2 regions of the Paenibacillus sp. GCM10027630 genome follow, and region 1 is predicted to be linked to the other one. Evidence: predicted binding sites of a transcription regulator. Region 1 holds the regulator's gene; the other holds the start of a gene.

Evidence for each region. Region 1 encodes NrdR, which represses ribonucleotide reductase genes. Its sites were predicted from a motif close to AACACNATATATNGTGTT; they were not measured.
Region 2: a site for NrdR is predicted at 7,859-7,876, ahead of ACFQ0C_RS35665 (adenosylcobalamin-dependent ribonucleoside-diphosphate reductase). Genes of this name have one in related genera too.

Annotation. Positions count from the first base shown of each region.
Region 1 is NZ_JBHTGY010000031.1:100,975-110,494, forward strand. It holds gene mutM (DNA-formamidopyrimidine glycosylase) at 231-1,094, shown strand; gene ACFQ0C_RS14160 (MntP/YtaF family protein) at 1,164-1,865, shown strand; gene coaE (dephospho-CoA kinase) at 1,896-2,492, shown strand; gene ACFQ0C_RS14170 (lytic transglycosylase domain-containing protein) at 2,489-3,103, shown strand; gene ACFQ0C_RS14175 (alpha/beta-type small acid-soluble spore protein) at 3,140-3,364, opposite strand; gene nrdR (transcriptional regulator NrdR) at 3,492-3,968, shown strand; tRNA gene ACFQ0C_RS14185 (tRNA-Ala) at 4,137-4,212, shown strand; gene ACFQ0C_RS14190 (macrolide family glycosyltransferase) at 4,405-5,607, shown strand; gene ACFQ0C_RS14195 (SRPBCC family protein) at 5,758-6,195, shown strand; gene ACFQ0C_RS14200 (helix-turn-helix domain-containing protein) at 6,307-7,143, shown strand; gene ACFQ0C_RS14205 (dihydrofolate reductase family protein) at 7,242-7,838, shown strand; gene ACFQ0C_RS14210 (winged helix-turn-helix domain-containing protein) at 8,499-9,520, shown strand, end outside.
Region 2 is NZ_JBHTGY010000095.1:96,099-105,618, forward strand. It holds gene ACFQ0C_RS35640 (SDR family oxidoreductase) at 499-912, opposite strand; gene ACFQ0C_RS35645 (SMP-30/gluconolactonase/LRE family protein) at 938-2,101, opposite strand; gene ACFQ0C_RS35650 (zinc-dependent alcohol dehydrogenase family protein) at 2,133-3,146, opposite strand; gene ACFQ0C_RS35655 (SDR family NAD(P)-dependent oxidoreductase) at 3,143-3,988, opposite strand; gene ACFQ0C_RS35660 (TetR/AcrR family transcriptional regulator) at 4,272-4,931, shown strand; gene ACFQ0C_RS35665 (adenosylcobalamin-dependent ribonucleoside-diphosphate reductase) at 5,170-7,725, opposite strand; gene dat (D-amino-acid transaminase) at 8,251-9,093, shown strand.

The DNA.
Region 1 (9,520 bases):
GCTACGCCCTCTGGACACCCGTAAGAGAACGGTTATACTTGGATACCGTGATAGGGGATCGCTGTTGTCCCTGCGGGACAAGCTTTACAGTAGTTCTCTCTATTAACGTTTCGGATGTACAAGGTGAGGAAAATTCGCGAGTCACTGCTGCATGGTCGGCCAAAACAACACAGCGGTTCGCTTCAATGCCGCTGTGCAAAATTAATAATGTTTATTGAGGTGAAATCATCATGCCGGAATTACCAGAGGTTGAAACGGTACGAAGGACCTTGAACGAATTAGTTTTACAAAAGAAGATTGACCACGTTACGGTTCATTTGAACCGAATAATACTGCTGCCGGAGGAGCCGCTGGAATTTTGCTTGCTGCTCGCCGGACAGACCATTCAAAACGTTGAGCGCAGAGGCAAGTTTCTTTGCTTTATGATGGATGACTTCACCCTGGTGTCCCATCTGCGGATGGAAGGCAGGTATGGGTTATATGATCAGTTGGACCCATTGGAGCCTCATACGCATGTCGTATTCCATTTTACAGACGACAGCGAGCTTCGTTATAAAGATGTTCGTCAATTCGGGACTATGCATCTTTTCCCAAAGGGACGTGAATTAGAGGAAAATCCGCTGAAAAAGCTCGGGCTCGAGCCATTGGATGATAACTTCACCTTAGCCGCTTTTAGCAGCAAGCTATCGGGTCGATCAACCAAGATCAAACCTCTGCTGCTTAATCAGGAATATATCGTCGGTATAGGGAATATTTATGTGGATGAGTCCCTTTTCTTGGCAGGTATTCACCCGGAACGTGAAGCTGATACATTGACCAAGCGGGAGCTTGCCGCTCTATTCGAGGCGATAGTGAAGACGCTGCAGGAAGCGGTAGCCGCGGGAGGCTCATCGATCAAATCCTATGTGAACGGACAAGGTGAGATTGGATTGTTCCAGCACCAGCTCAAAATGTACGGCCGCAAGGGAGAGTCCTGCTACACCTGTGGCCAGCCAATTGAAAAGAGTGTTGTTGCAGGTCGTGGAACCCACTTTTGCCCCAAATGCCAACCGCTTAAATCGAAGCAGAAACGTGTAAAGAAGGTTAGGGTTTAATCAGTTGTGCACCCTCCGCCCATTTTTTCATATAGTAGGGGTAAAGCGATCGGGAGGGGAAAATTAATGCTGCTGCCTGTTATATCTTTATTGATTTTGGCTTTGGCTGTTAGTCTGGATGGTTTCGGTGTAGGAGTCATGTACGGCTTACGCAAAATTCGGATACCCTTATTATCTGTAGCCATCATTTCTGTATGTTCTGGGCTTATTATTTATATGTCAATGCAGATTGGCGTTTTTATAAGCAGGTTTGTAGACCCGGACGTTGCAAAAGGAATTGGTGGGATCATCCTGATTGGAATCGGAATATGGGCTTTATATCAGGTTGTGACACAGAAAAAGGATTCAGCGGAGCAAGAAGAAAATATCGATCAGCCGAATGCTTTCGCGGCAGCAGGTATCCAGGACGAGGCGGCTGTTCAAAGCGCCAAAGAAATTATGTATATAGAGCTTAAGAGGCTTGGGTTAGTCATTCAAATATTACGTACGCCCTCTATAGCTGACAGGGACCGTTCAGGCAACATATCTGCATCTGAGGCTGTGTTGCTAGGGGTGGCTCTTTCCCTGGATGCCTTTGGCGCTGGTATTGGGGCAGCTTTAATCGGATTTACTCCATGGCTTACTTCAGCTGTAATAGCATTTGCGAGCGGGGCATTTCTGGCTACAGGATTGCGGATAGGCTACAAGTATTCGGAGCTGGTATGGATTCGAAGGCTATCTGTTTTTCCGGGATTCGTTTTAATTTTTATGGGAATTATGAAACTGTTGTAATATAATGCTTACAAGCTGAGGAGAATTACTATGAACATCGGTTTGACCGGAGGCATCGCCTGTGGCAAAAGCACCGTTTCTAACATGCTGGTGCAGCGCGGGGTGATGCTGGTTGACGCCGACCGTATAGCTAGAGAGGTTGTCGAACCGGGCAGCCCTGTGCTGGAACAAATAGCAGAACGGTTTGGCCAGGAAGTGCTGCTTGAGGATGGGACATTAAATCGCAAAAAGCTGGGTGAAATGGTTTTTGGAAACCAAGCAGCTTTGAAGGATTTGCAGGATATGATGCATCCTTCTATCAGGGCTTTAATGCGGCAAAGAATGAAGGATTACGAACAGCAGCATCCGGATAAGCTGGTAGTAGTAGATGTGCCGCTATTGTACGAATCCGGACTGCAATCAATGTTTGAAGAGGTAATGGTCGTTTATATTCCCCGAAATGTGCAGATGGACAGGCTTGTTCTACGCGATGGTTTGTCATTGGAGCAGGCTGAGAAAAGACTGCAGGCCCAAATGGATATCGAGCAGAAGAAAGCATTGGCTGATATTCTCATCAACAATGAGGGCTCCTTACCGCAAACAGAAGAGCAAGTAGAACAATTCCTGAGAAAGAGAGGGCTTCTATGAGCTTTGGCTTTTGGCGAAGGAAGCGGGTATTTGCACTTTTCTTAATTGCATTTATCATATTTTTGTTTTTAAGCAGCAGTATGGTGGGCCGATTACTTTATCCGATTCAATATAAGGATGAAATACTGCTTAATGGTGATAAATATGGTTTAGATCCGTTTTTGATCGCAGCCATTATTCGTGTAGAATCTAACTTCAAAGTGGATATCGAATCGAAAAAGGGCGCTTTTGGGCTAATGCAGCTTATGCCCGACACTTCAGATTGGATTGTGGAGATGGGGCGTTTCTCGTCTACTCATAAAGAAAATTTACATAATCCTACGGTCAGTATACAATTAGGATCATGGTACTTAAGCTGGCTGCACAAGCAGTATAAAGGCAATACAGTGGCGGCCATAGCCGGATATAACGCAGGACAGGGAAATGTAAACCGTTGGCTGCAAAATCAGGAGTGGGATGGTACACTGGAAAAGGTGAATTCGATCCCATTTGGTGAAACAAGGCATTACATTCAGCGCGTTTTATATTATTATAATAAATATCATAAGCTTTATGCAGAAGAGTGGGGAGTTTCGCCTCAAATGCAAAGAAGCATTGGACAAGCTCCCTGAGGAGCAATTGTCCAACACTTCTTCTTCCTAAAATGATTACTTAAATTGTCCAGCTAGTTGTTGTTCAGCGATTTGTACCAAGCGACGGGTAATGTGTCCACCGATCGCACCTGTATCACGAGTAGCCATGTTACCGTAGTAACCGTCTTGAGGAATGGAGATACCCAATTCCTGTGCTACCTCGTATTTCAGTTGATCCAACGCTGCGTTCGCTTGAGGAACTACAAGTACGTTGCTGCTCCGAGATTGTCCTGCACCCATGTCTGTTCACCTCCTTGTAGTTGGTAAACCTATTATGTGCGTTTATCGGAAGTTCATAACAGGGATTCGTTGGCAATCCCTTGGATTAGTTCGCAAGGGATATTCCCGGCAAAAGGAGTGTTAGAAGATGAAATGCCCATACTGCGATTACCTTGGAACTAAAGTGCTGGATTCCCGCGCAGCCAATGAGAACAAATCCATTCGCCGCCGCAGGGAATGTGAGAGATGCACCAAGCGATTTACGACGTTTGAAATGGTGGAGGAAACCCCGCTTATCGTTATTAAAAAAGATGGCAGCCGTGAGGAATTCAGCCGGGAAAAGATGCTCCGCGGTCTAATACGAGCCTGTGAGAAGCGCCCAGTGTCGGTAGAGCAGCTAGATAAAATCGTCTCTGAGGTGGAAAAGCAGGTCCGCAATACGGCGCATGCAGAAGTAGACAGCCGCAACATCGGTGAAATTGTAATGGAACAGCTGTACCCAGTAGATGAAGTTGCCTATATTCGGTTTGCATCCGTCTATCGTCAATTCAAAGATATCAATATGTTTATGCGCGAGCTCAATGACATTCTCTCCAAGCATGGCGTTGGCGAAGATAATAAATAGGCCGCAGGTGTGTGTTGTCATTTTTTGTTGACAACCTTTAAGCACCTGTGGTATTATCATTTTTGTCGCTACAGAGCTTTAGCTCAGCTGGAATTCCATGCTGGCCCGCGACAATGTTCCGAAAGTAACATGGGAAAATGAAACTTGTTTCCTTGATTGCGAATATATGGGGAATTAGCTCAGCTGGGAGAGCGCATCGCTGGCAGCGATGAGGTCAGGGGTTCGATCCCCCTATTTTCCACCAATATCTAACACAAACGACAGAAATGTCGTTTTTTTGTGTTTTGGGGCTTCCGGCAAATTATCTGAATCAACTTCGAAGCAAGACCCCACTTTCTAGGGATATTTTGTATTGTTTTTAGCCTAGTGTTCGTGCATTGTTGAAAAAAACGTATCGTTATTAGCGGAGGATGGCACATTATGAAAGGTGATGAATATGGCTCGTGTTTTGCTGATCAATGGAGGTTCCGAAGGACATATCAATCCAACCCTCGGTGTTGTTCAAGAACTTATCCGTCGTGGAGAAGAGGTAGTTTACTTTATAGCTGAACAGTTTCGTGATCGCGTCGAGCCAACGGGCGCAGAGGTGATCACATTCGATGGCAGCAAATTTATTGAGGCATTCCTTGCCGGAGGAAGAAATCCTTGGGGTCGAGTAGGCGGACTATTGCGCACCGCCGACATTATCATTCCCAGTCTTCTTGAGCAAACAAAAGGAGAACGTTTTGATTACATCATTCACGACTCGATGTTCGGCTGTGGGCGTTTACTTGCACAAATACTCGACCTGCCTGCAATCAATTCGTGTACGAGTTTTGCAATCCAAGAAAACAGTTTTGACAGTATGCAAGACCACCTCTCCAGTCATTTTCCAGCAGATGTGAATGAACGTGAACAACAAGACTTTCAACAACTGGTTAATAACGTGCAAGCGAAATACAATGTGCAAGTTGGCTCCGCCTACGAGGTTTTTTGCAATCCCGCCCCATTGACCATCGTCTACACATCGAAACGCTTTCAGCCTGATGGGGAAAGCTTCGATGAAACGTTTAAGTTTGTTGGACCCTCTTTCGTGCCGCACGCTCATGATCAATTTGATTTTTCTAATTTGGATACGGATCACCTGATTTACATATCACTCGGCACTGTTTTCAATCAAGCCGTGGATTTTTACAAGCTCTGTTTTGCCGCGTTCGCTGAAACGAAGTATACCGTGATTTTATCCGTCGGCAAACAAACCCAGATAGCGGACTTGGGAGACATTCCTGCGAATTTTATCGTACGCAACTACGTACCGCAAATCGAAGTACTGCAACACGCCAAATTGTTTATCACACATGGCGGCATGAACAGCACCAGTGAAGGTATGTATTATGGTGTGCCGTTGATTGTACTTCCCCAAAGCGCCGACCAACCTGTTGTGGCGCGACGTGTGGCTCAACTCGGTGTAGGCATTCAGCTCAATCAAGAAGGCTTAACCGCACAAGATCTCAGAGAGGCAGCGGAAAGCGTACTAAAGGATGCGTCAATTCCAAAGCAATGCGTTGAAATTGGCGATTCGTTCCGAGCTGCAGGCGGGTATCATAGAGCTGTCGAGGAGATATTCGTGTTTAAACGAAGTCTGGGCATGACTAAATAATCGAGTTGCCTCCAAGGGGCTTGCCGAAACGTTGGCACGTTTAGAAATGCCCTCTATGATGGGGAGTAATGCGGTAAAGTACGGATATAAACAATTGTATAAGGAATATGAAGTGGAATTCGACAGGTCCTAATGAATGGAGGAATTCAAATGAATAACTTGACGAAAATGGAGATTCGAAAACCTGCTTATGACGTTTTTGAAGCTTTTGTCAATCCTGAAAAGATTGGAAATTTTTGGTTTTCGTCCAGCTCGGAGAGATGGGAAAAAAGCAAAACAGTCACGTTGAGGTACGAAGAGTACAAAGCTCAAGGGGATATTCACGTGATCGAAATGATTGAAAATCGAAAGATTGTATTTGAATGGGGGGCGGAAGACGGGGGGCCGCACCTTGTGACAATAACGCTCAAGGATACGGATCAAGCAAGTACCATCGTAGAAGTGAACGAAGATGGATTTGACGAGAATGATCCTGATTTAATAGCAAAATTGGTGGACAATAAAGAAGGATGGGTCTATATGCTGACTTGTCTAAAAGGTTATTTGGAATTTGGAGTGAACCGATTGAGGAGCGCGTTGGTAAAATGATTGGAATTTAAAAATGCGTAACGCTTTGGTTTTCGAGCGTTGTGCATTTGCTCGCATATTAAAAAGAAGACAACTTTCCAGTTGCTCTGGATTCGTGTAAAATAAAAGATTATGACAACGATCAACTTTAACGTTTTGCCTCCTCCTCCAGCTTTAAGCCGGGATATCGAGTGCCTGCGAATCTCAACTCACTTAGGAGATCAACCACTCGAGGTTAAGGTTTGTCCAAGCGGTTACCCGGGTATCGTCTTCCAGCTTGCCGCAGATCAAAACGCAGCGATAGAAAGTATTGCAATCCGTTCCGAACAAACATCCAATATTCCGTTCTTATTTCTGCATGGACAAGGTTCGGAACCGAGCATCATGCGTTTTAGAGGTACACCTTATACGACGATCCAATTGGTTTTTAAGCCCCACGCACTATACAGCTTGTTTGGCTGGGACGCGGCAGCTCATAACCAAGGCCTCTTGGCTCCGGATCAATTCGATGCGGTGGAACTCGAGAGGCAGCTTTTGTCCGCGAACTCGACTGACGAACGGGTTTATTTGCTCAATCACTTTTTACTGACTGCTTTAAAGCAGACGAATAGGCGTGACGAGCTCATCGAGTTGACACTCGAATATATTCGCAAACATATCGCAAGTATTACAGTGCAAGATCTGGTTGCCGTATTTCATATTTCTGAGCGGCAATTTCAGAAACGTTTCGCCCGTGTCGTAGGCATGCCGCCGCATCTGTACATCAGAGTAAGACGCATAAATGAAGCATTGCGGTTGATGCATTCAGGGCAGTACGATCGATTGTCCGACGTCGCTTATGCGCTGAACTATTATGATCAGTCTCATTTTATACGCGATATGAAATTGTTCTCCTGGGTAAGTCCGAAACATATAGCGATGAAGGTTAGTGAATTTCATAGCGACCTGGCAGGGTCCTCCTATTTATAATAAAGGACGGGTTTGTCCAATTTTTTTATCGTAGTTCCGGGTATGATCAAGTTATTCCAATAGGAATTAATGATTCAAGAACCGAGGAGTGGTAGGCTATGAACAAAATTAAAATGCTGAATCGAATATCGATCGATGGCTATTTTGCCAGCTTAAATGAAGCGACTTTTGGTATGGATTGGTTTATTCATGACCCGGAGGTTGACAAAGCGGCACATGCTATCGGCGGCAAGATGAACATCCTTATTTTGGGAAGCACGACTTTCCGCGGATTTGAACGCTATTGGGTGCCAGTGCTCCATAATCCGGATGCGCCCAGTCATTTGAAAGAGATAGCTCAAGAACTGACTGACATGACCAAAATCGTTTTCTCCAAAACAATCAATGAGACTGAGTGGGACAACACCCAAATTTATAATGACAACCTGATCGAAGTGGTACGACAATTGAAACGAGACGCTAGTTGTGACATTCTTGTGCTGGGCAGTGGCTCCATCGTACAGCAGCTTGCCGAGGAAGGTTTGATTGATGAGTATATCTTTATTGTCAGTCCTGTTGTGGCGGGTAAAGGTAAACCTTTGTTTGATCACGTCAGCCAATTTGCACTCACTCCGGTAGAGGCGAGTACGTTCGAATCTGGAAACGTTGTGCTTCATTATGTGAAACCTTCTTCCACAGGGTTTTCCTCCGAATAGCTAAAACTAAATAGTAACGGGCTATACTGCTGACGAAAGAAAATGGCGAGTCATCCCCAAAAATTCCAATGAGAAAGCCTCCAAAACCACTGTCAAAGTGGAACTGGAGGCTTTTTTCTTGCGGAGTTTAAGCGGGAGTGGATGATTCTTGTTAAACAAATTAGAGCTTTAGATCTTTAATGCATCCCATGACCAAGGAGGATTTTATAGGGAGAGCGGCGATGAGCTCTGGAGGATTTTGTACGGAACAGATAGTTCCGCTAATCCATCAGCCGTCTCCAATCTGGGGCGATAGCGGAAGTGGGAATTCCGTTATGTTGGCCGAATTGGTGCATGTGTGCACAAAAACAGAGCAATAACGGAACTGGCTGTTCCCGTATCCCTCTGATTTTTGGACTTTTTAAGTGATAACGGAACAATTACTTCCGCATTGCCCTTCACTTCCTTGGAAGCAGTACTGATGGCTTCAATAGCGGCCGTAATCCCACACTCATCTCTCCAAAGCACACAAACGTAGATCACTCGTTTGCTTTTGGCACAGATTGTTGCAGCTCGAAGGCATGCTGAGAAAGGACACAAAAGGGATATAGAGCTAAACTGTCGAAAATAATAATATTCATATCTTGCCGCTGCAATTGGCGGCATAGAACGGTGGTTAGTATGTCCACACCTATTGTATTCACTAAACTATTTATCCCTCCGCCGCGGCCTAACGTTGTTATCCGCCCTCGTTTGATCGATTGCTTGAACGAAGGTATGCAGCGCAAGCTGACACTCATCTCCGCTTTTGCTGGATGCGGTAAAACTACGCTTGTCAGCGAATGGCTCGCAGGCTGCTCTCAACCAGCTGCATGGCTGTCACTTGAAGAGGGGGATAACGACCCTGCATGCTTTCTGACATACCTCTTTGCTGCTGTGCAGACGATTGCCCCGGATATTGGAAAAGGTGTGTTTGCTTTGCTTCGATCCCCGCAGCTCCCGCCAATCGAATCGATTATAACAGCCTTGCTCAATGAAATCACCGCCATTCCGGACCATTTTGTACTCGTTCTTGACGATTACCACGTTATTGATTCCAGAGCGATTGACAAGGCTATCGCCTTTCTGCTTGAGCACATGCCGCAACAGATGCATCTGGTCATCTCCACCCGCGAGGATCCACGTCTACCCTTGGCACGGCTACGAGTCAGGGATCAATTGACTGAAGTGCGTGGGGCAGACCTACGTTTTACCTCCACTGAAGCAGCCGAATTTCTAGGCAGCGTGATGGGGCTAAACCTTTCTCCTGAAAATATCGCCTTGCTTGAATCGCGCACAGAAGGCTGGATAGCCGGTCTGCAATTAGCCGCGCTTTCCATGCAGGGACATGAAGATCCCGCAAGCTTAATCCAAACTTTCACCGGCAGTCACCATTTCGTACTGGACTATCTGATTGAAGAGGTGCTGCAGCTGCGACCCGAAAGCATTCAAACTTTCTTGCTGCATACATCAATCCTCGATCGGATGTGCGGCCCTCTTTGTGATGCGGTTCTTTGCAGGAAAGCCGGGGAACAACAAGCCCCTTCTGCTTCAGGGCAAGAAACCTTGGAATATCTCGAACGTGCCAATCTATTCATCGTTCCGCTGGACAACGAACGGCGTTGGTATCGCTATCACCATCTTTTTGCTGATTTACTGCGGAA
Region 2 (9,520 bases), on a different contig from region 1:
AAGGCAACCCATATGTTGAAATCGTAGCTGCAGAGACATTTGCAGGTGTAACTAGCAGAACAAGCGTCAGCAGAGAACAAGCCACGTGTTTAAATCCTAATTTCAGATTAACTTGGCTCGTATTCTTCGTGTAACATTGATTTTTAAATTTGATAAGTCAGTATTTACCTAATAACATTTTTCTGAAAGTTCACAAGTAATGATTTTAGCATCTTCCATTTTAAAGCTTTTATCACGATTAAATTTAGTTCAAAGGTAAATTTAGTTAATGTTACCTTGATTGGCGGATTCTACAGCTTAAAAAGAATGCAAAAATCTGATTTGTTTATTTGAATACAAAAAACCTCCGCTTGGAGGTTCAATGATAATGTTTGGTGGAGACTATCGGGATCGAACCGACGACCTCTTGCATGCCATACAATGGTTAGTTGCACTATCCGGTATACCAAACTTAGGGCTTTATCTGAATACGAAATGGCATGCCAAATGGACATCGCTTTATTTGAATCGTTGGGCTTGCCTTGAAGGCATGATGGTTAGTTCCGGAATGCTGACATGCTCAGGCTGCTCCAATGCATAGAGCGCCGCCTCTGCAACATCATCAGGATGTAACGGCAAGACTTTCGAAGCAAACGCGCGAATTTCATCCTCGGAATACCCGGCCACCTGAGAAAATTCTGTTGCCACCACCCCGGGCTGAATCGTAGTAATGCGAATCCCCTGATCGATTGTCTCCAAACGTAATGCAGACGCTATGGCGTTAACGCCATATTTGGTAACGCTGTATGGACCTCCTCCGGCAATCACTTCCTTGCCGGCAATGGAGGAGATGATGATGACATCATCGGCGGAAGCCCGTAGTGTAGCGTCAACATTAGACCGTGTACATTTGTCCTGTACATCTCCTCCCATGTTTCCACCCTCCCGGATTCCAACCTTATTTTGTTAAAAGCACGCGGTGAACGCCATGACTGCCTCCAGGTGCCGTTCCTATATATAAAAATCCGTTATGGCTTGCAGCCGTCGTTACCCCATACAGTTTGCCTTCCGGATCATGCCAGCTTCCGATAAGCTCTCCCTGCGGGCTGAGTTCCACAGCAAGACCATGCTTCGCCGGTGCGCTTGCACCGCTCAGCAGCAACTGCGGTATTTTGGCCATGGTACTGGCCAACCAAGGGTTGCTATGCATCAGATCTACAAAGGAAAGGCGAGTTGTGAAGATACCAACCCAAAAATGACCTTGCTCATCACGCGTAATGTTGTCTGGGAAGCCTGCGAGATTGTCTGCGAAAATATCAAATGTCCCCTTCTTTGGACCCTTGAGCCAGTATCTGGTTAACTGATAATGATACGATTCCGCCACAAGCACAAAATCTTCATCCGCAGACAAGGCAACCCCGTTTGCAAAGTACAGGCCTTCTAACAGGACGGTCGTTTGCTTGGTCTTTGGATCGTACTTCAGCAAACGTCCATGCGGCTTGTTCTCGGCAATTTCTTTGAAGGTCACGCTGCCATAATTCGAAGTATCGGAGAAATAAATTGAGCCGTCCTGGGCAATATCAAGCTCGTTAGCCAGATAGATCGGCTTGCCGTCCACTTGATTGGCCAATACCTCTATGCTCCCGGATGGGTTTATAGACAGCAGTCCCTTCTTGACATCAGTAACGATTAAATCGCCATTGGCATCGAATTTAAGCCCATTAGGCGTTCCTTTGGTGTCTGCAAACAATTGGGCTTTTTGCGGTTTACCCTCTGCATCGAAAGGAACTTTGTAAATTTTACCATTTGAATCTCCTGTATATAGCTGTCCTTCTTTATCGAATGTAATGAATTCCGGGAATTGAGGGGCATCAGTAACAAGCTGAGCCGAGCTGAGTTTATTGTTCTGTTTCCACGGACCCGCTTCCTCAAGAGAAGGAGCCGTCGGTGCGGACCATTTTGTAGGTTTTATCGGTGAAGGCAAAAGCAAGAAAACGAGTAATCCTATAACGAGCACAGCGAGCAGCGATAGCCCCCATCTGCATATCCTAGCACATAGTGAGCGTTTAGGACGACTCACGCCTTCAGTAGATTTAACGGAGCGAGCTGTTGATTTGGGCATTAAAGTGCCTCCTTTGCCATTTTTGCGAGATTTAGATTTGGACTACGATTTTACCAAAATATTGCTTTCCTTCAGCCAAGAGCGCGAATGCTTCTCCAATTCGATCCAGAGGAAACACACGGTCGATGACGGGATGTAAACCATGATTGGCAATCGCTCGATTCATCTTTTCAAAGTGATCTCGGTTGCCGACTTGACTGCCGCGAACAGTTGCCGCTTTCTGCAAGATGCTGGAGACATCGTATTCCGGAATGGTCAAGCCCGATAAGAACCCGACCATACTCACGGTCCCTCCAGTGCGAAGCGCATTTATAGATTTCCCCATCGTTGCCGCTCCTCCAACATCAAGAACATGGTCGACACCACTGCCAGTCAACTCTAACGCTGCCTTATCCCAATCAGGAACTTCCGAATAGTTGATCGTTTGCCATGCGCCAAGAGCTTTTGCTCGTTCCATCTTGTCGTTGCTGCTCGACGTGATGATGACTCGTGCTCCGGCCAAAAGCGAGAATTGCAGCCCAAAGATGGAAACACCGCCTGTTCCTTGCAGCAGCACGGTATCACCTGTTTGCAAACCACCGTATTCGATTAGCATGCTCCATGCGGTTAATGCCGCGATCGGCAAGGTGGAGGCCTCCTCATAAGTGAGGTGATCGGGAATAAGGACCACTCCGTCTTCATGCAGAACGATATACTCAGCCGCTACTCCGTTCAATGGACCTCCCAGACTGTCATCTAACACCCCTGGTCTTGGGCTGCCGCCAATGAATCGCTGTTGAAAATTACCCGCTACTCGGTGTCCGACTTGAAACCTTGTTACTCCTTGGCCAACGGCTACAATTTCTCCGGCTCCGTCTGATAATGGAATGAAGGGGAATTTGACTTCGATCGGCATTAATCCGCTGAGGACCACCAGATCCCGATAATTGAGAGAAGCTGCCCTCATGCGGACAAGCACTTCCTTAGGGCCTGGCGTTGGTATATCGAGTTCCGTTATGGTTAATTCTTCAAAGCCGAAGCCGTTTTTCAGTAGTATAGCTTTCATCGTATTGTCCTCCCAGAAAGATCAGATTCATTACCCGGATTCTTATTATTGCTGCTGTATCCTTCACGCGGACGAAGCATGCTTCCTACAAGCCGAAGACCTTGCTTTCGTGTAATGAATCGCGATAACTGCGCCCCTAGATAATTCTGCACACCCGGAACGACATACACTTTCCCATCCTTCAACGCGCGAAGTGCAACCTTTACGACTCTTTCTGGAGTATCTTTCTTTCCGACGGAAGCCTCTTCCGCTCCTACGACATTAAAGAAACTGGTGTCCGTCGAACCGGGACAAAGTGCGAAGAATTTGATACCGCGGTTACGGTTTTCAAACCATAACGCTTGAGTAAACGACAGGACGAAAGCTTTCGTTGCTCCATATACGGCCATATAGGGAAGTGGTTGAAATCCGGCGGTTGAAGCAACATTGATAACTGCACCTGAGCTTCTGTGCAACATGTCCGGTAAGAACAAGTGGGTCATATCTACAACAGCGGCGACATTGAGCATAACTTCTTCATGTTGACGCTCACCTGACACTTGTTCAAACAAACCATGTGTAGCAAACCCTGCATTGTTAATCAGCATTTCGATATCCACTTTCAAAAGTCGACATTTTTGATATAACTCGCTGGGCGCGCCCTCTTTCGAAAGATCCATAGAGATAACCTCGGTTTTGATGCCATACATCTTTCTGAGCTCAGCTGCCAGGCTCTCAAGCTTGCTCTCCGATCGGGCCACGAGTACCAAATGGCTGCCTTGTTTGGCCAATTGTCTTGCGAATTGCTCTCCAATACCGGAAGAAGCACCCGTGACGAGCGCCCATTTCCCTTGCATTGTCATAACGCTACTCCCCTTTTAGTTACAATGTTATAATATAGAAACATCGTTACCATATACTTAAAAGTAATCCGCGATTCTCAACTCCCAAGAAAGTTAAGAATCATCGCGGTCGGTAACAGTGTTTCTTTATGGAACTATTGTAACCACTCATTTTTAGAATGTCAATATGATTTTTGAACATCCAAGATCTCTTTGACAACAGCCTAACATCTGTATAAAATTCCTGATAAGAGAGCAAGAAACTTGTTTCCTGACGAAAATATGATACCCGAAGGTGATGATTATGAGCGACCAAGATATCTCCTCCAATGCGAACACACGAAAGTTGAAAACTTACCAAGAAGCTCGCTTGCAAAATATTGAAAATCTCCGCAAACTCGTTGTTGATGCTGCGGCAACTCTCTTGCAAGAAGAGGGACCGGAATCCGTTACTGTGCGTAAAGTATCGCAAAAAATGGGTTGCTCAACAAAAATCATTTATAGCTTGTTTGTCAATAAAGAGGGCTTGGCTCAGCAGTTGTATCTGGACGGTTGTAAGCTTCTCGCTAACGAATTCGAGGGGACGCCACAAGCTGCTGATCCGGCACAGCAAATGCTGAACTTAGGAGAAACCTTTTGGCAATTCGGGCAGCGTTACTCCAGTTATTATAAGCTGATGTTCGGAGGAGCTTTCGCAGATTTCAAACCGGACGAGGAAAGTATGCATGGCACTGTAACAGCCATGCGGCAATTATTGACTGTGATTAGCAATGCGCAAGAGAAAGGACTGATTCCCGAACAGTATGACACGGATTCCGTTATACGTATATTCTGGGCCTCACTCCACGGCGTTATTCATCTTTACATTGGTGGACACTTGGGAGATGTACAATCGGCCCATGCGGTATACAGGCAAACGTTGTCTTTGATTGTCAGCTCGTTGTTGCCAAATCATAGCACCTAATGGGGAAGCTATCCGATCGACAAGTCACACAGTTATTACTGATAGAGCTGTGTCACAACTGAGCCAAATTCCATTTTTTGAAATGCATGATTGTGTGTTTTATAGCATCTCTAGTGGAATCATACTTGCAGGGTTAACGATAGCTTCAAATAGCGTTTAAATCTAATGAATTATGAAACAATTCTAATTCTGGAATTTCACACACAAAAAAAAAGCAAGGGTCACCCCCTGCTTTTCCTTAGCTACACTTTCCATAACCGCAATTAGTACAATTCTTGCAGCCCTCACTATTGATCAACGAAGCTGATCCGCAGGATGGGCACAGGTCGAGCGATGTAGCTGAGCTGCGATTCACCGCATATTGTGCGGTCGTTTCCATCACGACCTCCTGGGTGGCGGTGACGTAGTCGTCCGCATCGTCGGAAAATTCACCGTGCATCTCGAGCGCTTTGGCTACTGCGTCTGCAATGGATTCAACTCGGTTGGCACCGAAGCCAATCGCTCCTGATCCACCAATGCCTTTGAGATGTTTTGTCAGCAGCTGTACCTTGTTGCCGTGGTCGCCATAACGCAAGAACAAGGAGCAGACGCGGCCCAATGCTTCGGACATAGCGAATACATCGGATCCTGCTTTCCCCACATTCAGGAAAATTTCAACGGGCGAGCCATTCATATCGTTAATCGTAATGTAGGCCATCCCGAATGGCGTATTGAATTTGTACGTAGCTCCACGCAAAATTTGCGGCCGCCGTTTGTACTGCTTATCATCCACCTTGTCCGTCCCCGATACAGTTATAGCTAATGATTCAGCAATGCTGCTGTTAAGAGGCGTATGAACACTTTCTTGGCCTGATGAAGTGGCGAGAGTCTCTGCCTTTTCGGTTACATCCGGTTTGAGCGCTGCAATTGCATCGATTGATTTATCCTCTTTCTTCTCTGTAGAAAGCACCTGAACATCACGACTTCCATCACGGTAGATCGTTACGCCCTTGCAGCCTAAATCGAAGGCTAATTCATAGAGTCGCTTGGTCTCATCTACCGTAAAATCAGCAGGGCAGTTCGCTGTTTTGGAAATCGAGCTATCCACCCACTTCTGAATCGCAGCTTGAGCTCGGATATGATCCTCTGCGGATAAATCCATAGAGGTTACAAAGTAGTCAGGCAGATCCTCTCCCGGATGAGCATCCTTCCAATCCTGGGCGATGGGCACATACTGCTTATCAAAGCCAAGACGACTTTGGCGGTAATATTCGAAAGCAAAATAAGGCTCTATACCTGTCGAAGTGCCTACCATAGTTCCTGTACTCCCGGTAGGCGCTTGAGTTATCACAGTAACATTGCGCATTCCTTTTTTCTGAATTGCCGCGCCAACCTCAGGGAATTCACTTGTCATTGTTTTCATGAAGCCGCTTTGTAAGTATTTATCCGCTTCAAAAAGGGTGAAGCTGCCCTTCTCCGCGGCAATATCGGCGGATGCTAAGTAAGCCTCCTTGGCCATAAAACCGTAAATCCGATCCATGAATTGGAGTGATTCCGGGCTTCCATAACGAATCTGAAGCATGATCATCAATTCAGCCAAGCCCATCGTTCCAAGACCTACCCTGCGTTCATTCAGCTGGTTAAGCCGATTTTCCTCAAAATGATAAGGTGTCTTGTCAATTACATTATCTAGAAACCGGGTCGAATAGCGTACAACCTTGCCGAGCTCATCCCAAGCCACATCATGCTTCTCAGCATCATAGAATTTGGACAAGTTGACGGCAGATAAATTACACACACCCCATGCCGGCAATCCCTGCTCTCCGCATGGATTGGTGCAAATAATCGGATTGAAGTACCAGCTATTGGACATTTGGTTGTAATACTCCATGAAAACAACGCCAGGCTCTGCAGATTTCCAAGCCGATTCTATGATGGTATGCCATATTTCACGCGCTTTGACAGTACGGTATACATGGACTTGTTTGCCTAGCTTCTTCCACTTATCCAGATCTCCATCCCATAATTCGTCATACTGCGAATCGGTTGTGTCCGGATATACAAGATCCCAATCGAGATCTTCCTTAACAGCCTTCATAAAACCATTGCTGACGCAGACCGATAAATTCGCATTCGTAATTTGCCCCATCGTTTGCTTAACTGTAATAAAGTCTGCAACATCCGGATGCCAATCATTCATCATGAGCATCAATGCGCCGCGGCGGCTGCCGCCTTGTTCAATTAACCCGGTGGTGTAGCTGAACAAGCCTCCCCATGATACAGCGCCGCTAGAGGAGCCATTAACACCCTTAACAATTGCTCGTCTTGGACGAAGCGAGGAAAGATTAATACCGACGCCTCCTCCGCGAGCCATAATTTCCGTCATCTCAGTCAATGAACTCATAATACCGCCACGGCTATCATGAGGAGATGGAATGACATAACAGTTAAATAGTGTCAATTCATCGCTCGCGTCAGCCCCTGCGGCAATCCGTCCTCCAGGAACAAGCTTCCAGTCATCCAATATATATCTAAACTTCTCCGTCCACTCCGTTTTTTTCTCTGGTGTAGCTTCTACTGAAGCCATGGCGCCTGCCAAACGGTCCCATAATTGCTCGGGTGTTTTTTCCAATGTCAAAGTAAGCTTTTCAACCGAAGAATCTACAATATCTCCATTGCGAAGCTTAACCTTCACATATTTATCAGTGCGGCTGATCACTTCCCCAACCTCTTTGGCTGGAAACTTGGGATCATCCTTTGTCAGAACCAATACGGTATCGCCGACTTTCGTTAAAGCCGTATTTGCATTCTTCATAGCATAACGATCAAGGAAAATTTTCTCGCTCAAACCACTTAATTTCTTGCTGTCCACTGTCTCCAAAACAATAACCTCCCGAAAATAGAGATCAACACCAAGCACAATATCTAGTATGCCATTAACATTATACAGCACAATATATGGTACTTCTAATGGGGCACTCGCGGAATTCACGGGTTAGGACAAGACACATTGCCAATTGCTTGAATTTGCTCTGTGAATCACTCTTTTTCAAGGATTGAAAACGATAGTTTTTTCGACAGCTTTCGCCTAATAATCGATTCGCAGGAACTATTTCCCACGACAAAAGCACTACCATTTTCAACTTAGAGATCCATTACTTGCAGAGAGCAGCAAACTAATTTTGACATACAAGGCTAACCTTGTTACCCTAACGATAGTACGACTTCGTAAATCATGCATGTACCAGTCAACAGCCATTCACTACTTTGAGCATACCATATTATTAATTGCAACACAAACAAATGTTCGTATTTTATTTTAAAAAAGGAGCGTCTTGCTATGAACCTATATTTGTATCAAAATCAGTTTCTCCCTAAGGAGCGAGTATCTATTTCCCCTGATGACAGAGGCTATTATTTTGGAGATGGCGTTTATGAAGTATTTCGTGTTTATAACGGCAATCTGTTTGAACCGGAGGGGCATTACCGCAGGTTGGAAAAGAGCGCTCGGGAGGTCCGCATTCCACTACCCTATAGTTTAGAGCGGCTGCATCAATATTTAACCGAACTAATACAAACTAATCATCTTCAAGAGGGCACCGTGTACATGCAAATCACCCGTGGGGCTGCACCACGCGCTCATCCTTTTCCGCCTACCCATACAGAGCCGGTTTTGATGGCCTTTTGTAATGAAATCCCTAGACCGAAAAGTACAATGGAGCAAGGAATTACAGCAATAACAGCGGATGACATTCGATGGCTCAGATGCGACCTGAAAACTTTGAATCTGCTAGCAAATGTTATGGCCAAGCAGCATGCATTGGATCAAGGGGCTGGAGAGGTCATTTTACATAGAAATGGAACCATTACAGAATGCAGTGCATCTAACTTCATGATCATAAAAGAAGGCGAGCTCTTTACACACCCCGCCAATAATCTCATTTTACATGGTATTACCCGTGAAGTTGTGCTTAGATTGGCCCGTAATCTTGACATAGTGTACCACGAGCGAGCTTTTACCATTGAAGATCTACTTGCGGCTGAAGAGGCGTTTATCAGTGGAACTACTGTGGAAGTAACGCCCATTATCTCAGTAGACGGCAGACGGATTGGAACGGGCCGTCCAGGACCTGTGACCAGGAAGCTGCAGCAAGCCTTTGAGCAGTTAATTAACGGTCAGTAATTTAATATTGGAGTTTTAAAAGAAATAGGTTCGGGAGGATCAGGCGGAGAATTCAATCAAAGGGACTGACTGTCCCTTAGGTGCGAACCAGACTCTGGTGGATGGGGAGATTTCGAGCGCCATTGTACTTTTACATGCAGCAATTGCCATTTTAACGCATCAATTGCAACTTCCTAGTGTAGGAGTCCGGGCATTTGATGTCGTGTGACTTGGATGTGCACGCTTGCCATGATGGGAACACCTCCTTCACCAAAATCATACATGACGAAAGTTAGTAGCTAGTTGCTCCCCCATAACAACCATGAGAGAACGGATTCAATTTCATGCTCTGTGTTGCAACGCAGGAGGAGACATGGATAACTACCATGAAAGAACGGACTAACTTTCATGCTCTGTGGTGCAACGCAGAGGATACATGGGAGGCTAA